DNA from 3 places in the Bacillus sp. AFS017336 genome. Region 2 is predicted to be linked to each of the others. Evidence: riboswitches for the same ligand, from Rfam matches in the RefSeq annotation. Region 2 holds a riboswitch; each other region holds the start of a gene.

Region 1 (4,272 bases), on a different contig from region 2:
GTTAAATATAGCACTTATTGGAAATCCAAATACAGGAAAAACTTCTCTATTTAATAATTTAACAGGTACATACCAATACGTAGGAAATTGGAGTGGGGTTACTGTTGAAAAAAAGGTAGGGACTATAAAAAATAAACTTGGAAATTTAATTGATTTACCAGGTATTTATTCTCTAAGCCCTCTTTCAAAGGATGAGGCCGTTGTTTCACATTTTTTTGTAAATGAAACATTTGATGGGATGATAAATATAGTTGACGCTGCTCAATTAGAGAGAAATTTAATGCTAACTCTTCAACTTCTAGAGTTTAATAAATCAATGATTATTGGTCTAAATATGGTTGACGTTGCTAAAAGGAGAGGGATTTCAATTGATCCTTCTAGTATCTCAAAGATATTAAAAGTACCAGTTATTCCAATTGATGCTAGATCGGGTAAGGGAACAGACGAAGTAAATGAAATACTAGCGACTATTCCTCAAGCCGAAGTTGAGTTTGAAATTGATTATGGAAAAATTATTGAAGATGGTATTAAAAATATTATGACGCTATTACCTTCAACCTTAACTATTCCTAAAAGATGGACTGCAATACAAATTCTAGAGGGTAATAAAGAAGTAATAGAATTTATATCTTCATCTTACGATTTTAGTAAAATTGGCGAAATCATTAAATTAACAGAGGAACAATTAAGTAGTGAACATGGTGTAGCACCTTCTAAGTGGATTTATTCAGCAAGAAAAGAAGTGATATCACAGTTAATTGGTAAATCTGTAGAGAAAGAATCGAATGAAGCAGTTACATTAACTGATCGGATCGATCGATTTGTAACACATCCAATTTTGGGTATTCCTATTTTCTTAGCGACGATGTTTTTAATGTTTAAGCTTACTTTTGATTGGTTAGGGTTACCATTATCTGACGCATTAGATGGGTTTTTATCAGGACCTGTGACAGACTGGCTTACAAACGGCTTAAATGTAATTCATGCATCTGGTTTTATAAAAGCAGTTATTCTTGATGGTATTGTTGCTGGTGTTGGTGGAGTTTTAGTCTTTGTTCCACAAATTTTTATTTTGTTTTTACTAATTTCATTCCTTGAAGATTTTGGATATATGTCTCGTGCGGCTTTAGTAATGGATCGTTCGATGGAAATGGTTGGTTTAACCGGAAAAGCATTTATTCCAATGATTATTGGATTTGGTTGTAATGTACCTGGAGTAATGGCTGCCAGAACAATTGAACAGCCTAGAGAGAGACTGCTCACGATTTTGTTAACACCATTAATGTCTTGTTCGGCGCGTTTACCGGTATATGCACTATTCGTTGGAGCGTTTTTCGCGAAAAATCAAGCAATAGTTGTATTTTCACTGTATATACTTGGAATAGTAGTTGCATTAATATTAGCTAAGGTTTTTTCATCTACTATATTAAAGGGTGAGTTTTCATTATTTGTCGTAGAACTCCCACCGTACCGTATGCCACAAGGTAAAGCTTTGTTTAGAAGCACTTGGGATAAAGGTAAAGGGTTTATTCGAAAAGCTGGTACGTTTATTTTTGGTGGTTCTGTAGTAATTTGGTTATTATCTTATATGGGACCAAGTGGTTTCGGTGTTTCTATGGATGATAGCTTTTTAGCAATGATTGGGGGCATCTTAACTCCAATACTTGCACCTTTAGGATTTGGAACATGGCAAGCGGGTGCTTCTTTACTAACGGGATTTTTAGCTAAAGAAGTTGTTGTATCTGCTATGAATATTATTTATCACGTGCCAAATGCGAATTCTTTACAAGGAATATTGGCAACGCAGTTTTCTGCACTTTCTGCTTTTAGCTTTATGGTTTTTGTCTTATTGTATGTACCATGTCTTGCAACTGTTGCGACAATTCGTAAAGAGACAGGTTCAGCTAAATGGACGTATTTCTCAGTTGGTTATGCATTAGTTATTGCCTATATATTAGCGCTAATTATCTATCAAGTTGGAAGACTCTTAGGCTATTAGAGAAAGGGGTATCTACTTATGGTTGTCAATATTTTAATAGGAGCTCTTATTTTTGGATATGCAGGGTGGACACTTTTACGATATGTAAAGAAAACAAAAAAAGGTAAATGTGGCTCTTGTTCAATCGCAAAAACTTGTAGTTCAAATTGTGATACAGCTAATTATTCAAAATAATAGTAGAGTGTTCTTTAAAGATAAAATTTAAAGTAAACTGGTCTAAATACTTGAATAAAGTATAAGTATTAATTAAGATGATAAAGTAATTAATTTAAATAATTGAATAGTACTAGGGGTGCCGTAAATGGTCGGCTGAGATTGAGACACGAATAGTCTTTGACCCTTTAACCTGATCTGGATAATGCCAGCGTAGGAAAGTGAACGGTAGAATACATTTTTGTATTCATAACATTGATTTGTTCGAGCACAAGTCCTTATGGGATTTGTGCTTTTTTGTATTTAAAATCAAGTTTCATCTTCTATCTGTAAGATCAAAAGAGTTCTATTCATTAAATAGGGGGAAGAACATTGAAGAAAGTATTAACAATAGCCGGATCTGATTCAAGTGGTGGTGCTGGAATTCAAGCAGATTTAAAGACGTTTTCAGCTCATGGTGTTTTTGGAATGAGTGTAATAACAGCAGTAACTGCTCAAAATACGCAAGGAGTTTTTGCGGTTCAAGATATGACACCAGAGATTATTGCGAGTCAATTAGATGCAATATTTACGGATATCGAAGTAGATGCAGTAAAAATTGGTATGGTATCACAAATCGATACGATTAAAGTGATAGCTGAAAAACTAAAGCAATATAAACCAAAGCATATTGTAGTTGATCCAGTTATGGTTTCTAAGAGCGGATTTGACTTATTAAGTCCAGATGCTAAGGAAGCTTTAATTCAAGAATTGATTCCGTTAGCAACTGTTATCACACCGAATCTTCCTGAGGCAGAAGTTATTACTGGAAGAAAAATTACGACGATTGAAGAAATGAAAGAAGCTGCTATACAAATTCATTCATTAGGTGCAAAAAATGTCCTTGTAAAAGGTGGACATCTAGAAGGTGAAGCAACGGATATTTGCTTTAATGGTGAGGAGTTTACTAGTTTTAATAGCGTTAGAATCAATACAATTAATACCCATGGTACTGGATGTACTTTATCTTCAGCAATTACATCTAATTTAGCAAATGAACTTGAATTAAATGAGGCAATTAGAGAAGCAAAAAACTATATAACATTAGCGATTCAACATTCCTTCTCAATCGGAAAAGGGGTAGGTCCTGTCCATCACTTCTACTCATTGTATGAAAAGGCAGGAGTTCAACATGTCTAATCAAAATGCAAAAATGACAAAGTGGAATTTTACGACGCTTTGGTTTGGTGCTGCGGTATCAGTAGCGGAAATCATGACGGGGGCATTAGTGGCTCCATTAGGTTTTACTAAAGGTTTAACTGCTATTTTAGTAGGACATTTAATAGGAACACTTTTACTTGTTTTAGGTGGTGTAATTGGGTCTCAGCAAAGATTATCTGCAATGGAATCTACAAAAATTTCATTTGGTAGCTATGGTAGTTACTTGTTTTCAATTTTAAATGTATTACAGTTGCTTGGCTGGACGGCCATTATGATCTTAACAGGAGCTCGTTCAATCAATATCGTTACAAAAAATGACTATCATTTTAATCACCTTTGGGTTTGGTGTTTAGTAATCGGAGTGCTAATAGCAATCTGGTTGTACTTTGGACAAAATGCTTCAAAAAAACTTAATAGTATAGCAGTTTGTTTACTATTCGTTTTAACGATTGTATTATGCTTTGTTATTTTTAAAAGCGATAATATTCTTACTCAACCAAGTACATCAGGATTATCTTTTGGCGAAGCAGTTGAATTATCAGTCATTATGCCATTATCGTGGATCCCATTAATTAGTGACTATACTCGATTCGCGAAAACTACAAAAGACGGGGCAATTGGTAGTTTCATAGGTTATATGTTTGGAAGTTCATGGATGTATATTATTGGACTAGGGGCAGCGTTAGCATTTAATGAAGTAGATCCAGTAGCTGTTTTAATGAGTGCAAATTTAGGCCTATTCGCAGTTGGTATCGTTGTTTTAGCGACTGTTACAACAACTTTCATGGATGCTTATTCAGCTGGGATATCAGTTACAACCATTTTTCCAAAACTAAATGGAAAACATATAGCGCTGATCGTTACGGCAATCGGAACAATATTAGCGGTGATTTTCCCAATTGAAAAATATGAAGGATTCT
Region 2 (4,272 bases):
TTGTGAACGAACAGTAATATATTGTCCTGATAGGAAAGTAGGAACTGAAGATCCATCTTTAGGTTTTAAGTAGAATGATGTAATTACATCACTTTCTTCTACTTTATTGATCACTGTAAACTCTTTAAATTCTGACCAACCACCTTCTTGAGTGGCAGCTTCATTATACATTTCCTTTTCAATATCAATAAACACTTGAGCTATAATTCCATAAGCTTCGCCCCAAGCACCAAGTATTTCTTCAGTTGCAGCATCACCAAGTACTTCTTTAATTGCACCAAGTAAGTGTTGCCCAACGATTGGATAATGCTCAGCTTTAACTAAAAGACTACGGTGTTTTTGTGCTATTTGTTTTACAACAGGTATAATCGTTTCTAGTTTATCAATATTTTGAGCTGCAGCTAAAACAGTATTAGCAAGAGCGGTTTGTTGTCTACCTTTTTGCTGATTCGTATGATTGAATACGTTTAATAATTCAGGATGATTTGTAAATAAATTTTTATAGAATACGGAAGTGATTTCTGTACCTGACACTTCTAAAACAGGAACTGTTGATTTAATAATATCGATTGTTTTTTGAGAAAGCATGGTAAATCCCCCTATATACATTTTAAAGTAGTATAATAAATACATCTTTATCTTAGTCCTTGATATCGGTTAAAGCAATATGTTAAATACATCTTTTTGAACTTTTTTCGAAAAATTACATAAAAGTTTAAAAAATGTTCACAATTATGCTATGATTAATCAAAATAAATGAGTGAGGACAAGTTATGCGTTTAACAACTTATTCGGATTACTCTCTTCGTGTACTAATATTTCTATCCTCTGAACCGCGTGAAAAATTAGTTAATATAAAAGACATCGCTGAAGCCTATGGTATATCTAAAAACCATTTAATGAAAATAATCTATAATTTAGGTAAGATGGGCTATATCGAGACTATACGTGGCAGAAATGGTGGAATTCGTTTAGCAAAATTGCCAGCGGAAATAAATATAGGAGAAATAATCCGTAAAACCGAAGAAGACTTTAATATTGTAGAATGTTTTGAGCATGGCGGTACTTGTGTTATTACGCCTGTTTGTTCTTTAAAACATATATTTAATAACGCATTGGATCAATTTTTACAAGTATTAGATCAATATACATTAGATGATATTGTAAAGAATAATGCGATGTTGAAAGATTATTTTTCAAGTAATACAAAAGAATAAATTTTATTAAATTGATGAGCCTTTGCAATTTAAAAATACAAAAACCAACAAATGTATACTTTGTTGGTTTTCTTTTTTATTGAGTTCAATTTAGAACTCTTATAGTTTTATATGTTTTACATTTTCCAAAGGCTCTTGGAACAAAGAGGAAGCTATTTTACTAAAAACGATTGGATCTCCAGTTGTATAAAATTCATGTATAGTGTTTTCGGAATTAGATAAAATATTTTGTTGATCGAGTATTGCACTTACTTCTAATGCAGTTTCATCGCCTGAGCTGATGAGCTGAATAGAAGGTCCCATCAACTTTTGGATGATTGGGCTTAATAAAGGGTAATGGGTACAACCTAGTATTAATGTATCAATTTTTGAATCTAATAGCGGTGAAAGAGTATTTCTAACGATTTCAAAAATTTCTGGTTTATTGTAATCGCCGTTTTCAACGATTCCGGCAAATTCTGGGCAAGCCAAGCCTTCAATTATTACTTTTTCATTAATTCGTTTTAGTGCGGAATGATAGGCTTTGCTATTAATAGTAGCGTTAGTGCCAATTACACCAATCTGATCATTTTGTGATAATTTTAGAGCAGCTCTGGCACCAGGGTGCACAACACCTATTACTGGGATTTGAAGTTTTTCTCTCATTTCACTTAATACTACTGAAGTGGCAGTATTGCAGGCGATGACTAACATTTTTATGTCTTTTTCTAAAAGAAAATTAGTCATTTCCCAAGTGAATTCCCTGATTTCCTCATATGGTCGTGATCCATATGGGCATCTAGCAGTATCGCCTAGGTATACTATATCTTCCTTAGGTAATTGTCTTATAATTTGTTTGGCAACTGTTAAGCCCCCAACTCCTGAGTCAATGACTCCGATTGGTTTATTCAAAAAATCCCCTCATTTTAATCATAATTTGATGATGTAGTATATTCGATATTCAAGTAAGATTTTACTATAAGAAATGATATTTTTGTTTAATAATCTCATTTAAAGTATGACAAAATCTTATCGTTAAATAGCTTGTATTAACAGACTATTAAAACAATTAAGCGCAAGTTAAAAATAGTTCGTAAATTCAATCATTATCTGTTATATTTATGATGAAAAGTTTATATGAGAAAAATGTGGAGGTGCCAGTGTTGCTGGCTGAGATAACATCCTTAAGATGTTGACTCTTAGAACCTGATCTGGGTGATGCCAGCGTAGGGAACAGTATCTCCTTTTAGATATGTTTTTTACAGCGCATTAACGCCCGGGTTATTATCCGGGCGTTTTCTTTTTGTATAAACCAAAAACAAAAGGGAGTATTAGTAAATGAAAAGATTAGTAGTTTTTTTAGTAGCTATTTGTTTAATGTTAACTGGGTGTGGTCAAAGTAAAACCGCGACTAGTGGAAAGGGCAAGCAATTAAAAAAGGTGACTGTCGTACTAGATTGGACACCAAATACAAATCATACGGGGCTATTTGTTGCGAAAGAAAAAGGATATTTTAAGGAACAAGGACTTGATGTAGATATTATCAGTCCAGGAGAAACAGGAGCAGATCAATTAGTTGCTTCAGGTAAAGCGGATTTTGGCGTTTCTTATCAAGAGTCAATTACACAGGCTAGAGTTCAAAATGTACCACTTGTTTCAATTGCAGCAGTTATTCAACATAATACTTCTGGTTTTGCATCGCCTGCGAAAAAAGAAATTAAGTCTCCAAAAGATTTCGTTGGTAAAACATATGGTGGATGGGGTTCACCGGTTGAAAAAGCCGTTTTAAAATCACTTATGTCAGAAGAACATGCGAATGTTAATAAGTTAAATATCGTTAATATGGGCGATGCTGATTTCTTTACAGCTGTAAAAAGAGATATCGACTTTGCTTGGATTTATCAAGGATGGACAGGTATTGAAGCTGAGCTTCGTGGAGAGAAGTTAAATATGATTTATTTAACAGATTATAGTAAAAAACTAGATTACTATACGCCAGTATTAGCTACAAACGAAAAAATGATTAGTAAAAACCCAAAAGTAGTAAAAGCGTTTGTTGCCGCTGCATCCAAAGGATATAACTTTGCGATTGATAACCCGAAGGAAGCTGCAGCGATTTTACTTAAAGATAATCCAGATCTAGATAAAAAATTAGTAGAAAAAAGCCAAGAGTGGTTAGCATCTAAATATAAAGACGATGCAAATCGTTGGGGTGAGCAAAAGTTAACGGTTTGGAAAAACTATGCAGATTTTTTAGCTGAAAATAAATTATTAGAAGGTAAATTTAAGCCAGAAGAAGCTTTTACAAATGAATTCTTACCAAAATAAGGAGGAGTAAAAATGAAAACTACATTAATGAGTGTTCAAATAATACCAAAAACAAATAATATTGAGGATGTCATTCCTGCAGTTGATGAAGCGATTAAGATTATTGATGAATCAGGTGTGAAATATCAAGTACAACCATTGGAAACAACAATGGAAGGTGATTTGAATGAATTATTACAAGTTGTTCAAAAAATGAATGAAAGAATGATCGAAATAGGTTGCCACAATGTTATAACTCAAATGAAAATCCTTTATCAACCACAAGGGATTACAATGGATGTGTTAACGGAGAAGTACCGTTAATGAAACGAAAAAATATGAAAGGATGGCAGCCATTTGTTGTCATCCTGCTTTTTTTAATCTGTTGGCAGCTCAGTATTAAAATTTGGAAAATAGAGCCTTGGCTATTGCCAGGACCAATTGCAATCTTTAAAGAAGGAATTCATTCTTTGGATTCTTTACTTCCACATATAACTTCTACAATTCAATTAACGATTATCGGATTGTTAATAGGGAGCTTACTAGGACTTTTAATAGCGTTTCTATTGCATTTAATACCAGGTGTAAAAAAAGCTTTTTATCCATTATTAATTCTTTCGCAAAATGTACCAATTATTGTATTGGCACCACTTTTAATTATTTGGTTCGGTTTTGGAGTACTACCAAAATTAATCATCATTTCACTTGTGTGTTTTTTCCCCATAACTGTTTCAGCATTGGATGGATTTCGACAAACACCAAGTGAGTT
Region 3 (4,272 bases), on a different contig from region 2:
ACTAGTTTCATAGTTGGTAAAAAAACATACGATACATTATCCACCTCTCCTAATTGTAATTTTTACAATTGGTTACATGACCCTAAAGGGAGTTTACATCCCTTAATATCGTATGAAGGAGGTCACATGAATGAGTACTGGACATCACCATCTTAACGGTTTTGCTTTGATTGTTGTTTTATTTATCTTATTAATCATTGTTGGAGCAGCTTGCTGGTCAGGATCTGACGGATATGGATATGGACATCACTGGTAATCTTTAAAAACTATAAAACTCCTGTTAAATTTAACAGGAGTTTTTTTTTACAAAAAATAATATGAATACCCAATCACCCATCGGTTAATAATATGTTAGGTTTGGTTTCAATTAATAATTTAGAGGAGGTTACGTATGAATAAACAACGAGCTCAAGAAATTGCGTCTTCACCTGAAATGGCTAATGTTACATACAATGGAGTGCCGATTTATATTCAACATGTTGATGAAACAAATGAAATTGCTAGAATTTATCCGCTCGGCCAACCCGATCGAGAGGAAGAAGTTTCAATCAATAGTTTGTCGGAGCATTAACTTTAACCTATAAACAAAAACAAACCTCCAAATTGGGGTTTGTTTTTGCTTTATCTATAAAAATTACCAGCACAAGCTTTCAATCAAACTGCATTTTAGGCATTCTTGTATCGTATCCTTCTGTTGAAAATCGTGGGCACAATTTGTTTGAATGGTTTTCAGTTCTATTTTTAACTGATTCATACTTTCTTCTAATTGCTTTATTTCTTTTTTGATTTCTTCTACCCTATTCATATAAGGCTCACACCCTTATTGATAGATTTCTCCGCCGTTTTTTCTAAATTCTAATGCTTTTTCTTTCATTCCTTCTTCAATGGTTGATTCATTTTGAAGTTCTTCTTGCTTTACTATATCTCGAATGTCTTGTGAGATTCTCATACTACAGAATTTTGGACCACACATTGAACAAAAATGGGCTGTTTTAGCTCCTTCAGCAGGTAATGTTTCATCGTGGTATTCAATTGCTCTTTCTGGATCAAGAGAAAGATTAAACTGATCACGCCATCTAAATTCAAATCGAGCTTTTGAAAGTGCATCATCTCTTTTTTGTGCACCAGGGTGACCTTTTGCTAAGTCAGCTGCATGTGCTGCTATTTTGTATGTGATTACCCCTACTCTAACATCTTCTTTATTTGGAAGACCTAAATGCTCTTTCGGAGTTACATAGCAAAGCATCGCCGTACCAAACCAACCAATCATTGCTGCACCGATTGCTGACGTTATATGATCATAACCAGGTGCAATATCTGTCGTTAGTGGACCTAATGTGTAAAAAGGTGCTTCCTGACAAATTTCTAGTTGTTTATCCATGTTCTCTTTAATTAAATGCATTGGAACATGTCCCGGGCCTTCAATCATAACTTGAACGTCATGTTTCCAAGCAATTTTTGTTAGCTCTCCAAGTGTTTCTAATTCCGAAAATTGTGCTTCGTCATTTGCATCGGCGATCGAGCCTGGGCGCAAACCATCTCCTAAAGAGAATGTTACGTCATAGCGCTTCATTATTTCACAAATTTCCTCAAAATGCGTATATAAGAAATTCTCTTTATGGTGAGCTAAACACCACTGAGCCAATATAGACCCACCACGAGATACGATTCCTGTCACTCGTTTTGCAGTTAATGGAATGTAACGCAATAGTACTCCAGCGTGAATCGTGAAGTAATCTACTCCTTGTTCGGCTTGCTCGATTAAAGTGTCTCTAAACACTTCCCAGCTTAAGTCTTCTGCAATTCCATTAACCTTTTCAAGTGCTTGATAAATTGGAACTGTCCCTACTGGTACCGGAGAATTTCGGATAATCCATTCACGTGTTGTGTGAATATTTTTTCCGGTTGAAAGATCCATCATCGTATCGGCTCCCCAGCGAGTAGCCCATGTCATTTTTTCTACTTCTTCTTCAATTGAGGAAGTAACTGCTGAGTTACCTATATTGGCGTTTATTTTCACATGAAAATTACGCCCGATAATCATTGGCTCGCTTTCCGGGTGATTAATATTCGATGGAATAACAGCTCTTCCTCTTGCAACTTCATCACGAACAAATTCCGCTGATCTATTTTCTCGAATTGCAATAAACTCCATTTCAGGTGTAATAATACCTTTACGAGCATAATGCAATTGCGTAATATTTCCGTTATCCTTTGCACGCAATGGTTTTCTTTTTAACCCTTTAAAGATTTCAACCTCATGTTTATCTGATTCTTTTTTATATCCATTATCTTCAGGCTTCACTTCACGCCCTACATATTCTTCAACATCATTTCGCTCAATCACCCAGTTTTGTCCGATTGGCTTAAGCCCCTCGCGAATATCAACTGAGCTAGATGAATCTGTGTAAGGTCCACTAGTGTCATATACTCTAACTGGTGCATTTTCTTCTTCGCCAAAAGTACCCGTTGTTGGACTTAATTGAATCTCACGCATCGGTACTTTAATATCAGGTCTAGATCCTTCAACATAAACTTTTTTACTACCAGAAAAACTAGACATGATGGAAAAATTCATTTCATTTACAGAATTGTTCATTGATTTCATTCCCCTTTTTAAATGATTAAAAAAGGACGAAATCCAATCCATTTTAAGCATGAAAAAAGCCGGATCTTATATTTAAGACCCGGCAAAATGTTAGCAAAACTACATTAACGATTAGACATCATTAATGAGAAATTTCTAACTTCCCCACGCTGGTATGAACCAGATCAGGTCCTGAGGGTTAAGAAACTTAAATGCGTTTCTCTCTCAGCCCAACTAATTGGACACCCCTAGTCTAACGATTAAATTGTTCACACTAAATATAAACCCACAAGTTTAAAATGTAAATGCTTTTATTTCCTAAATTTTTACAGAAACGTTCATTTCAAAAAATTATTAGTATTTTTTATACTCGTCTAAATACTTGATTTCATTATGCTTCAAGCCCAATTTATGGTAAATATTTGGACAGGTAAAAAAAATTTTAGTATTGAATATTATTTTTTATATGCTATGCTAAGATTAATTTTCATACAGATTCATCACTAGGGGATCCCTTGATAAGGGCTGAGAATAGAGTAGTTACTTTTAAACCCTTAAAACCTGAACAGGCTAGTACCTGCGTAGGAAAGTGGCGCATTCTCTATTTATTTTGTGTGCAATGTAACCACTTTCTTTTTTTAGGAAAGTGGTTTTTTTTGTTTGAAAAAATTTTGTTAATGAAAGAGGCTGGAGCATGGAACTTATTGCAATTACAGATGATCAGCACTCAATCGAAGTACTTGCTTCCAAAATTATTCAAATAATCGATGTAGTCGACTATGTACATATTCGCGAGAAATCAAAAAAACCGATCGAAATAATATCACTATTAAATCTACTAAAAATGAACAAAGTCGATATGAAGAAAATCGTTTTAAATGATCGTTTAGATATTGCTATTTTCGCAAATCTATCAAATATACACTTACCGGGACATGGCCTTCCTCTTGTTGATGTAAAAGAATATTTTCCTAACTTACGAGTAGGAAAATCAGTCCACACGCTTACTGAAGCAATCCAAGCTGAAAGTGATCAGGCTGATTATGCCCTTTACGGTCATTGTTTTGAAACAAAGTGTAAAGCTGGTCTAACTCCAAATGGGATTGAAATCATACCCGAAATGAAAAAAACTCTGACTATACCAATCTACGCAGTAGGCGGTATATTGCCTGAGCATATCCAAGTTTTAAAGGAGAACAAGATTGATGGCATAGCTGTAATGTCTGGAATCTTCTCTTCTCGAAACCCACTAGATGCTGCGCTGCAATATTTTGAAAGGTGTAAACTGACTTATGAACAAGAGATTTGATGTCGTCGTAATTGGGGGTGGCATTATTGGTTGTTCCATTGCTTATTATCTAGCGAAAGAAAACATTAATGTCGCAGTTTTAGAAGGACATCAAGTTGGTCAAAAAACGACAAAGGCAGCTGCGGGGATGCTCGGTGCCCATTCCGAGTGGGATCAGTCCGAGTCATTTTTTACTTTTGCTAGAAGTAGCCAGCTATCTTATTTTCACCTTCAAGAAGAGTTGAAAGAATTAAGCGGTATTGATATTGAACTTAAAAAAGGTGGCATATTCAAACTAGCTTATACCGACTTAGAAAAAAAACAATTAACACCACTACTCACTCAAACTTCAGCACTTTGGTATAACCATGCGGAGTTAAAAAAACAGATCCCCGGC

Evidence for each region. Region 2 has a riboswitch for thiamine pyrophosphate ahead of CN601_RS13975 (ABC transporter substrate-binding protein). Riboswitches for the same ligand answer to the same signal wherever they lie in the genome.
Region 1: another riboswitch for thiamine pyrophosphate. It lies ahead of thiD (bifunctional hydroxymethylpyrimidine kinase/phosphomethylpyrimidine kinase); the one in region 2 lies ahead of CN601_RS13975 (ABC transporter substrate-binding protein).
Region 3: another riboswitch for thiamine pyrophosphate. It lies ahead of thiC (phosphomethylpyrimidine synthase ThiC); the one in region 2 lies ahead of CN601_RS13975 (ABC transporter substrate-binding protein).

The regions. Positions count from the first base shown of each region.
Region 1 covers NZ_NUCO01000030.1:39,525-43,796, forward strand. Annotated here, with positions in the region: gene CN601_RS17795 (FeoA family protein) at 1-5, shown strand, start outside; gene feoB (ferrous iron transport protein B) at 1-1,999, shown strand, start outside; gene CN601_RS17805 (FeoB-associated Cys-rich membrane protein) at 2,018-2,173, shown strand; TPP riboswitch at 2,278-2,389, shown strand; gene thiD (bifunctional hydroxymethylpyrimidine kinase/phosphomethylpyrimidine kinase) at 2,525-3,331, shown strand; gene cytX (putative hydroxymethylpyrimidine transporter CytX) at 3,324-4,272, shown strand, end outside.
Region 2 covers NZ_NUCO01000022.1:55,322-59,593, reverse strand. Annotated here, with positions in the region: gene hmpA (NO-inducible flavohemoprotein) at 1-588, opposite strand, end outside; gene CN601_RS13985 (RrF2 family transcriptional regulator) at 774-1,217, shown strand; gene racE (glutamate racemase) at 1,317-2,108, opposite strand; TPP riboswitch at 2,337-2,446, shown strand; gene CN601_RS13975 (ABC transporter substrate-binding protein) at 2,535-3,524, shown strand; gene CN601_RS13970 (thiamine-binding protein) at 3,537-3,827, shown strand; gene CN601_RS13965 (ABC transporter permease) at 3,827-4,272, shown strand, end outside.
Region 3 covers NZ_NUCO01000006.1:29,694-33,965, forward strand. Annotated here, with positions in the region: gene CN601_RS02310 (YjcZ family sporulation protein) at 131-256, shown strand; gene CN601_RS02315 (small acid-soluble spore protein H) at 392-571, shown strand; gene thiC (phosphomethylpyrimidine synthase ThiC) at 821-2,599, opposite strand; TPP riboswitch at 2,733-2,847, opposite strand; TPP riboswitch at 3,083-3,192, shown strand; gene CN601_RS02325 (thiamine phosphate synthase) at 3,282-3,896, shown strand; gene thiO (glycine oxidase ThiO) at 3,880-4,272, shown strand, end outside.